3 regions of the Paenibacillus woosongensis genome follow, and region 3 is predicted to be linked to each of the others. Evidence: riboswitches for the same ligand, from Rfam matches in the RefSeq annotation. Region 3 holds a riboswitch; each other region holds the start of a gene.

Evidence for each region. A riboswitch is a leader RNA that binds a small molecule or an ion and turns the genes downstream of it on or off. The one in region 3 is predicted to bind cyclic di-AMP.
Region 1: linked by a shared signal. The riboswitch ahead of QNH46_RS20850 (KamA family radical SAM protein) and the one ahead of QNH46_RS13075 (3D domain-containing protein) in region 3 are both predicted to bind cyclic di-AMP.
Region 2: linked by a shared signal. The riboswitch ahead of QNH46_RS19690 (TrkH family potassium uptake protein) and the one ahead of QNH46_RS13075 (3D domain-containing protein) in region 3 are both predicted to bind cyclic di-AMP.

What each region holds. Positions count from the first base shown of each region.
Region 1 covers NZ_CP126084.1:4,513,227-4,516,503, forward strand. Annotated here, with positions in the region: gene QNH46_RS20845 (winged helix-turn-helix domain-containing protein) at 1-80, opposite strand, end outside; gene QNH46_RS20850 (KamA family radical SAM protein) at 250-1,437, opposite strand; cyclic di-AMP (ydaO/yuaA leader) riboswitch at 1,572-1,721, opposite strand; gene QNH46_RS20855 (antibiotic biosynthesis monooxygenase) at 1,780-2,181, opposite strand; gene QNH46_RS20860 (ankyrin repeat domain-containing protein) at 2,187-2,600, opposite strand; gene QNH46_RS20865 (hypothetical protein) at 2,582-2,746, opposite strand; gene QNH46_RS20870 (transposase) at 2,993-3,244, shown strand.
Region 2 covers NZ_CP126084.1:4,300,785-4,304,061, reverse strand. Annotated here, with positions in the region: gene QNH46_RS19695 (CPBP family intramembrane glutamic endopeptidase) at 1-1,522, opposite strand, end outside; cyclic di-AMP (ydaO/yuaA leader) riboswitch at 1,799-1,962, shown strand; gene QNH46_RS19690 (TrkH family potassium uptake protein) at 2,074-3,277, shown strand, end outside.
Region 3 covers NZ_CP126084.1:2,862,069-2,865,345, forward strand. Annotated here, with positions in the region: gene QNH46_RS13065 (dihydroorotate dehydrogenase electron transfer subunit) at 1-8, opposite strand, end outside; gene QNH46_RS13070 (polysaccharide deacetylase family protein) at 187-981, shown strand; gene QNH46_RS13075 (3D domain-containing protein) at 1,084-1,761, opposite strand; cyclic di-AMP (ydaO/yuaA leader) riboswitch at 1,764-1,943, opposite strand; gene QNH46_RS13080 (amino acid ABC transporter ATP-binding protein) at 2,115-2,837, opposite strand; gene QNH46_RS13085 (amino acid ABC transporter permease) at 2,824-3,277, opposite strand, start outside.

The sequences.
Region 1 (3,277 bases), 1.7 Mb from region 3:
AACTCCTTCGCCAGCAGCGTGATGCTCTCGGAGCCCCATTTTACTTTGTAGCCGGAAGGATCGAATGTCAGTCTCTCCATAACTACCCCTTCTCCAAATGTCTTATTAGATTTATCATAATCGATCACCGCCCTCCTGAGAAATGAAAAGCGCGCAACCGATCTGGGTGCAAAATAAAAATCCCCGAAGGAGGCGGTCAATATTGCTTTAGGCCGCCCCTCAGGGGATGATTTACTATGTTCTATTATGTTATAACATGGCAGGCGTACGTTTTCTCTTCTGTGGAAAATCGGGCAGCTCGTTTACAGAGACGATTTCATCCGTCTTCTTCTCCGGCTGCTTCCAATACTGTTCATTGCCGGGAAGGTCGTCGAACCAGGACGCATCCTTCGGACAATCGAGGATCATCAATTTGCCGTAATCCCCGTCACGGGACTGGTGATATTTCAAATAGGCCTTGCCGTTTTCAATTGCTAGAATTTCGATCTTGCCCGACGTATGGCTCATCGACAGTCTGACGCGTTTGCCCAGCCCGGATGTGCGCGCCTTCGCCTCCTCGACGATCCGGTAGACCTCTTCCAGGGAAAGGACGAAATCCCGGTTCCCGGCTACCGGCCTGTTCACGAAGAAGTAGTAAGGCGTAACCCCTGCCCAGGACAGCTTATCCAGCAGTTCGCCAAGCACTACAGGGTCATCGTTGATGCCTTTTAGCACGGGGGTCTGGTTGACTACGATCGCGCCAGCCTCATGCAGTGCCTGGAAGCCGCGTCTCGCTTCCGCCGTAATTTCGCGCGGATGGTTAATATGAGCCATGACGTAAATGCGCTGCTCCGGCGTGGAAAAGGTGCGGATCACATCGAGCAGTTCCTCGTCCTCGTAAATGCGCATCGGATTAAATACAGGAATCTTGGAGCCAAGACGAATGATCTTAACATGCTCGATTTCACGCAGCTGGGCCAGAATTCCCCGCAGCTTCTCCGTAGCCAGAATGAGGCTGTCCCCGCCGGTCAACAGGACGTTGTTGATTTCGGGATGCTTGGCGATATAATCGATCCCCGGCTGTACATCGGACATGGCCTCCTTCACGTCATTGCGGAACAAACGCTTGCGGAAGCAATATCGGCAGTACGCGCCGCACACCTCCGACACGATCAGCAGAGCTGTCGTCGTATACTTGTGCTGACAGCCCGGCACGACATAGTTGGTATCCTCGTCTGACGCATCCCAGCGGCCGTATTCCTCTAGCTCCCCTTCATTCGGGATAACCAGCTTGCGAATCGGATCCTGGGGATCGTTCCAGTCAATCAGGCTCAAATAATAATCGTTCACCCGAAATACGAACTTCTCCGTAATCGGTTTCAAACGCGCCCGCTCCTCCTCCGGAATCATCGTCAGTCTGTCCAGATTCGTAATGTACTTCGTTTTCGCCTTTGTCATTTGTACATCCTCCTTCCTAGTAATCAACAAAAAAGACCCCAAACCGGGGGTCTAGACACAGCTGCGCCAGCAAGGGTCAGAAGACAAAAATAGACCCCAAAACAGGGTCTAAAGAGACGTAATTAATGATTTAAAACAGACCCATCCACTGCTGACGAGGTTAGCTGACGGACTCGGGTAAGATGGTACCCTACACCTCATAGGAATGAGTGATTCGCCCCAAGAAAAAAAACTGGTTCCCCCGCTTTCCTGGCTATCACCAAGAAACTAAGCGTGTGTCTATGATACGGTGTAAGGGAAAGATTGTCAACCTTAGGGCAATTAACAAGAGAATTGGAATAATTATAATATTCTTAAAATTTGACGTTTAATGTTATTTTCTGTCATCTGCCCTGTCATGATCCGTTCGGGGTCAAGCTTTTGGCGAGGCGGCTCATACAGCGCCGCTATTTCATAAGTCGCCAGCTCGGAGCCAATGATGGAGCTGTCTTCCGGCTTAAGCTCCCTGACTTTGCTGTGCAGCGTTCGCGCAGCTCTGCTCGTTGACCATTTGTCAAAATACCGCCTATCCTCCCATGTCGTGCAAACCTGCAGCTCGTCGCATTCCTGGCTGTTATCCTTGATCAGCACTTCCATGAGCAGGAAGCCTTCAAAAGAATGAACCGGTGAAGGCGTCCTGAAGCGGGACAATACTTCATTTACCCTGCCTTTTCGAACCCGGATCGTTTGGATGGCCTTCATCATCACCATCATTTTCCGACCACTTCTTTCGATAGAAATGAACTTAAATACTCATGGACGAAAATGGCGGCATTTCCCCCAGCCTCGGCGTGGCGAATCAGCGATATACCGTGCGGGCCTTTGGCATAGACGGTCTCGGGGTGATTTTCGACGATCGCTTTAACGACGTTCAGCTCTCCAAGCATAGCCGCAGCAAAAATATCCATCCGTGCCCCGTGCGCCAGCAGCAGCCTTGCAATGCTGAAATTCCCGGTATGCGATGCGGCGCCGAGGGCGCTCTCCCAATCGCCGCTCCCCCAATCAATGACCCCATGAACGAGTGCGGGTTCCTGCTTGAGCAGCCTTGCCACCTCATCATAATCGCCATGCGCCGCTACAATAAATTCACGTACCAGCTCGTGATTTAAAGGCCCTCTTGGCATGTATACCCCTCCTTGCCCGTGCTGTCCGAACCTCTCGCTCTCTGTTTCTGTTCATCGCTCTCTCGTTGCCGCTCGCCCTCTCTTCGGCACACCGCCGCACTGATAATGAGAAGCCATGATATATATACCAATGATGCTTGGTTCATCTTCCATTCCTCCATTCTACATAATTGATAAGCATTCTCAATGATTGATCAATTCCATTCTATTGATAATGATTCTCATTGTCAATAAGAGGGGTGGAATCTTTCCCTCCACTAAAATAAACTACGGATTTATGACTAAATGATCAGATTCAGGTAACTAGATGTAATTCTGCAGTTAGAATAAAAAGTGGACATCTCTTAGTGCAAAAATAGATAATGAGTCTAATAAGATAAAGAGGTGTCGAAATGAGTGAGACGAGACAACGGTATAACGAAACATTTAAACGTGAAGCCGTAAAGTATGTGCAAGAACAAACCAAGTCACTCGAGGAGATCGCAAACGAGTTAAACATTAACCCCGGTACATTACGAAACTGGGTCGGAAAGTATCGAGAATTTGAAAATGAACCCGTTAACCAAGGCGAAACTCTTCGCCAGCAATCTCAAATGATCGATGAACAACAACGGGAAATCGCACAAATCGCCGTTTATTACTGAATGGATCATCGCCAACAGCACAAAGAGCGCTGC
Region 2 (3,277 bases), 1.4 Mb from region 3:
TGTTGAAGATGACATGCGTGAACATGGCGGTAATATAGCCGTAGCGCAGAAAAACAAAGCTGAACAACAGCCCGACAATCGTCAATTCAATCGGGCGTGAATAGACGGGATAAATCGGATACAAGGAATGTCCGAACGCCCAAATCATCGATGAGATCAAGCTGGCTACGAACGTGCTGCGGAATATTTTCTTCAGCATCGGGATGCCGAACAAGCGATAGACAGCTTCCTCGCCGATCCCTGCTACCCAGGCGAGCAAGGGGAACAGGATGGGATAGAGCATGTTGTAGGCCGACTGGGTGGCATCAGTCGTTGACCAGGTGCCGATCGTGTGTCCAAGGACAAAGAAGATGACCGATTGCGCCCCGAGCAGGATCAAAGCCCACAAATAGGCGCTTTGCATCGAGAACAGGACATGCTGCCCGTATCCCGGCTCCTTGGCTCTGGCCCATAAATTAAGCCCCTGTTTGCGCCAGAGTCCGTCTCCTCCGATCAGGGAGAAGTAAATAGAGGCCGATATTACCAAAGTGAGTGCGCCTTGCACGATGAAGCCGAGGATCAGGACCTCTGTTCCGAGCCCGTCCTTCTCCAGCATCGGAAGCATATTAACCGCTCCGACCATCGTAAAAATAAAGTAAGCAGTGGACAGAACCAGGCCGCGCAGAAAAGAAGAAAACGGTCTGGTCTTCACACTATAGATGATCGCCAGAATGCCGAGCACGAAGGTGAATAGGGCGTAGCCAACCCAGGTGAACCAGCTGGCCAGCTTCTTTTGGCCTTTTACATAGTCCAGATGAGCGGCAGGGGGATCGAAATATGCTTCCATGGAGGACACGGTTCCGTCTTGGAAGCGAAATTCGATTAGCCCGCGGGATTGACCGGCTTCATAGCCCGGAATTTCGTAGATCAGACCCGATTCGTTTTCGGCGCTCTCGATCTTCAGTTGAGCGGGATCGAAGTCAAATGCCTTAAGATACGGAGCAGCCAGGCTTTCTTTGTCCTCGGGCGTCAAGTCTCCCTCCGTGACCTGCAACCCCCTGCCGCCCGTGATGCCTTGCTTCTGCAGCAGATCCCTGGTGGCGTTGCTGTAGGTTTCGACACGTTCGAATCCGGCCACTCTGCCGCCATACATGTTAACGTCTACGGTTAAGGCGCTAAGGATGCCGTCTGGCTGCTCGAAGCGAACGCGAAATATCTCGAGCGGAAACTGTTCATCGTAATTTTGCATATAAGTTTTCATCAGGCCCGCTCGGGTTAAGTAACCATATATGTCCGATCGAGATTCATATGTAACCAAAACATCGTCCAATGCTACAGGCAGCTCCAGTGTCGAAGCGGCGAACTCGGCAGCGATTTCCTTCGCCTGCTGCTTTGTGATCGTCTTCTGAATTTGCTGCAATGAATCCGGCGTGGCCATCGGCAGAACCTGCAGGGCCAGAAAAAGGAGGAAACCTACGGCGGCCAGCACCCGAAGCGTGGTGCGCTTCGGCGTTCGCCCTGCGGACGAAAAGTTGGATAACATTCAAAAACCCCTTTGCTCTAGTGTAAATGGATATCATTGTAAAGATATCATAAGCATGGAGCAATCGCCAGAATCGAACGAGCCAAGCGCAGAAAAGAGGCAATAATTCCGCAAAAATACAGTATGGCTCAGAGAATGAAGGATGGCAAGCTCCGTTTCAGGCGGCAAAGGTGATTTTCATGGTATTTCGGGTAAATCAAGCTTTGTGGTGGACGTTAATTAAGCTTATAATCCAATTCATAAAGATGGAATGAAAATGTGAAATGAAAGAATTGAAAAGAATATCGGCCGAATTTCCAATGGAAAACGGGGGAACCAATTTTTTTGGGTGAATTTCTCAGGCCCTGCACGGACGGGAAAGTCCGGCGCAGGAGGCGAATAGGGCTGCTCTGCAGGCCCGAGCCCGTCAGCTAACCTCGTAGGCGTATTGCAGCAGGAACCATTACCGAAAGGGCTCTGGATTTCCAGTGCTTTTTTCTTTTGCCAAAGTGTCCATAATAAAGGGGTATAAATGTGAGGAACGCAGATCAAGGAAAGAGGAGGTGAGCACGATGCCGTCCCAATGGTTTAAATTATCTCCACCGCGTATATTGGTGCTTGGCTTTGCGGCGATTATACTGGCCGGAACACTCCTGCTGATGACGCCGCTCGCCACCACAACCGGGGAATCTCTTCCTTTCGTTGATGCGTTGTTTACGGCGACCTCGGCCACTTGTGTTACGGGGCTTGTCGTTCGCGATACAGGGACTTATTTCTCGTCATTCGGCCAAATCGTGATTATGACTCTTATTCAGATTGGGGGTCTAGGCTTCATGACCATGGCGACCCTCTTCTCCCTTGTGTTCAAGCGGCGGATTTCGCTGCGCGACCGCCTTCTGCTGCAGGAGGCGATGAATCAGAATACGATGGAGGGCATCGTGCGCCTCATACGCAAGGTACTGATGTATTCCCTGGTCATTGAAGTCAGCGCCGCCCTGTTGTTTGCGATTCGCTGGGCGTTTGACATGCCGCTAGGGCAGGCCGCCTACTATGGAGTGTTTCATGCGGTGTCACTGTTCAATAACGCCGGCTTCGATTTATTCGGGAAATTTCACAGCCTCACGGGGTATGTAGACGATCCGCTCGTTAACTTCGTAGCGATGTTCCTGATCGTATCGGGCGGGCTCGGTTTTATTGTGTTGTCCGAGCTCGCGGATTTCCGCCGCAGCCGCAAGCTGTCGCTGCATTCCAAAGTGGTTCTGTCCATGACCGGATCGCTTATTTTCATCGGGGCGCTCGTCATCTTTATATTCGAATTTACGAATGCCAAAACGATGGGCTCTTTGGATTGGGGCGGGAAAATATGGGGTTCATTATTCCAGTCGGTCACGACACGGACGGCGGGCGCGAATTCAGTGGATATCGGGACTCTTCGCCAGGCCACCCAATTCTTCATAATCATCCTGATGTTTATCGGCGCTTCCCCGGGCTCGACGGGCGGCGGGATCAAGACGACGACGTTCATGATATTGGTTGGCGCGGTCATTTCTATGATTCGCGGACGCAATGATATGGTGCTCTTCCGCTATCGTTTGTCCCAGGAGCGGATTTTTAAGGCCGTCACGATTACGATGCTGGCGCTGTTTCTCGTCATAGCGGCGGCAATGATATTATCCACGACCGAGGAAGCGGGTTTTCTGAGCATTCTGTTCGAGACGACGTCTGCTTTTGCCACGGTCGGTTTAACGATGGGGCTGACCCTGGATTTGACCGATA
Region 3 (3,277 bases):
ACCGCCATGCCTCTCACCTCACTAACAAATAAGCGTATCTACTGCTTCACTGCTTTATCTAAAGATGCTATTTTTGCGCGGGCAAGTCTGTGACAAATAGCACACCCTTGCAGGAGCGGTCATATTTATGTGAAGTTTTGGGCATACCAGTAAATAACCATTCAGCGATCAAAGGAGAAGGTATCCATGTCCAAACTCTTCAAGGCGCCGGGCGCATGGCTGTTATGCCTGGCGCTAGTTACGGGAATGGCCCCCGCGCCTGCCGAATCCGTGTTAAACCCGGAACCCACCTCCTCCGAACAAGCCGTAAATGCCGAAGCTAAGCCAATGACGCTGGGAGAGCTCCGGCGGAAATACTCGGAAACGTTCAAGTTCAGCGGTCCTGAGGTCAAGCAAATTGCCCTGACCTTCGATGATGTTCCCGATCCGCGCTTCACCCCTAAAGTGTTGGATATACTGAAGAAACACGGCGTCAAAGCCACTTTCTTCGTCGTAGGCAGCCGGGCGAAGAAGCATCCGGAGCTGCTGCGGAGAATTCACCATGAAGGGCATATCATCGGCAACCATTCTTACAGCCACCCTTTGTTTAAGAAACAATCCGTCCAGGAATTCAAAAGCGAAATTGAGCGAACCGAGAAAGTGATCGAACGGATTATCGGTTACAAACCTCGCCTCATTCGTCCCCCCTACGGAGAAATTAACGAGGAGCAGCTCAAATGGGCCAAGCGGCAAGGCTACAAAATCATTAACTGGAACGTCGATTCCCTCGATTGGAAAGCGCTAAGCAAAGAGAAGGTCAAGCATAACGTGCTCAGCGCCGTCGGTCCGGGATCCATCGTGCTGCAGCATGCCGGGGGCGGTACGGGTTCCAATTTGACGGGAACTATCGAGGCTCTGCCGGATATTATTAAGGTGCTGCGGAATCGTGGCTATCGCTTCGTAACGATTCCCGAGCTGCTATCTTATAAGAAAGCACTATAACCAGCACCTGTTTGCAAGCAAAAAAAGGACATCCCTGCAGATCCCCAGATCTCGCAGTGGACGTCCTTATTTAATATCATCTAATCATGGCTTAAATTTGTATTAATTCAAAACATATAGCGTGACATCCTGAAAACCAAAGTCGTTAACCTTTTGCGGGCTCGCCGGAATGAAGATGTCGATGCGGTTCCCTTTGATCGCGCCGCCCTGATCAGTCGCTGTGGCGACGAAGGCGTTCTTCGGCAGATCAGGATGGCTGTGTCCGGTGACCAGCACTTTGGTGCCCATCGGAATGACGTTTGGATCAACAGCGATCGTTCCGAGCTTCAAAGGATTGCCATAATAGTCGACAGGGCCCCATTTCCCGTTTTCGCTGGCAGCCGCAGAGTAAGCTGTCGCTTTGACCTTTACTGTGGATTTGTAGTTAAACGATTTGCCCCAGGCCTGTACGACCCGTTCCGCCGTTAATACTTTTAGCGTAGAGAGCGGCTGAGCCTCGCTTCCAGAGGCGGAAAGCGCCTGCATGTTTTGTCCTGGTATCGTGATTTTTAAACCTTCGTAAATATTCGTTGCTTCTATGCTCGGATTCGCTTTCATCAGCTTGTCCAAATTGACCCCGTACTGCTTGGCGAGAATATAGAAGGTGTCCCCATTCTTCGCCGTATGTACTGAATCCGCATATGCTGGCACGGCCTGCAGCGCTCCTAACAACCCGGCTGCAATCACCGCTGACTTAATCCCCATTCCCAATTTGTGAAGACCTTTACGTTGTTTAAACATGATGCTCCTCCTTTAACTTGGCCTGCGGAGTTAGTTGTCGGATTCGGAAAAAAGGATAGCTCCCGGCGCCGATCATCAGCGCTTCACCCCAAGACATGCCATGCTTGTCACCTTGTACTTGCATTGCTCGTCATAAGTCGTCCCCCGCACCTGCCTTGGCAGTGTTTCGGCCGTAATGAATATATCACAATTTTGTAACCTATGGGCCATGCAAATGTTACCAATGGTATTCAAACCAGTATTTATAAGAAAAAACATTGACGAAAACCGTAACAAAAATTTAAATTTTGACAGACGGCACCAAAAAGGCATGACCCACGGTCATGCCTTTTTGGTGCTATTCTAATTACAAATTACAATACTTTACTTAAGAAATCCTGCGTCCGCTGATTCTGCGGCGAACCGAACACCTGCTGCGGGCTGCCCTGCTCGATAATAACGCCTTGATCCATAAACAAGATGCGGTCGCCGACCTCGCGGGCGAAGCCCATTTCATGCGTGACGATCACCATCGTCATCCCGCCTGTCGCCAGCTCCTTCATGACTTCCAGAACCTCGCCCACCATCTCGGGATCGAGTGCGGACGTCGGCTCGTCAAACAGCATCACATGCGGCTCCATCGCCAGGGCGCGAGCGATGGCGATGCGCTGCTTCTGTCCTCCTGACAGCTGGGAAGGGTAAGCCCCGCTCTTGTCCTCCAGACCCACTTTGCGCAACAGCTGAAGCGCGAAGGCCTCTGCGTCCTGCTTCGCCTGTTTTTTCACCTGAAGCGGAGCCATCATAATATTCTCAAGCACCGTTTTGTGAGGAAAAAGGTTAAAATGCTGAAATACCATACCCATCTTCTCACGGGTTTTGTTGATATTATGATTCTTGCCGGTAATAAGCTCTCCTTCGAAATGAATTTCGCCACTGGACGGCTCCTCAAGCCGGTTCAGACAGCGCAGGAAGGTGCTTTTTCCCGATCCGCTCGGCCCGATAACGACGACGACCTCGCCGCGGTTGATTTCCAGGTCAATGCCTTTTAAAATATGCAGCTGGCCGAATTTTTTATGCAAATTCTTAACGGTTATCACTAGCCTGCAGCCTCCTTTCGAAACGGCCCAAAATGCGGGAAAGTGTAAAAGTGACGATAAAATACATCACGGCAACGATCAGGAACGGCATCATGCCGTTATACGTAATCCCTTGAACGGCGCCCGCCTGGAACATCATTTCGGTCACCCCGATAAAGGAAACGATCGACGATTCCTTGACGATGACAACGAACTCGTTGCCAATCGCCGGCAGCACGTTTTTGATCGCCTGCGGAATAATAATGAAACGCATCGTTTGACCCTGCGTCATTCCGAGCGAACGCGCCGCTTCGCTTTGACCGCGGTCTACGCCCTGAATGCCCGCGCGGAATATTTCCGCTAAATAAGCCGAGCTGTTAATGGACAGCGTAATCGCCCCCGATTCAATCGGATCAAAATTGATATCGAACATGTAAGACAAGCCGTAGTGAATGATCATC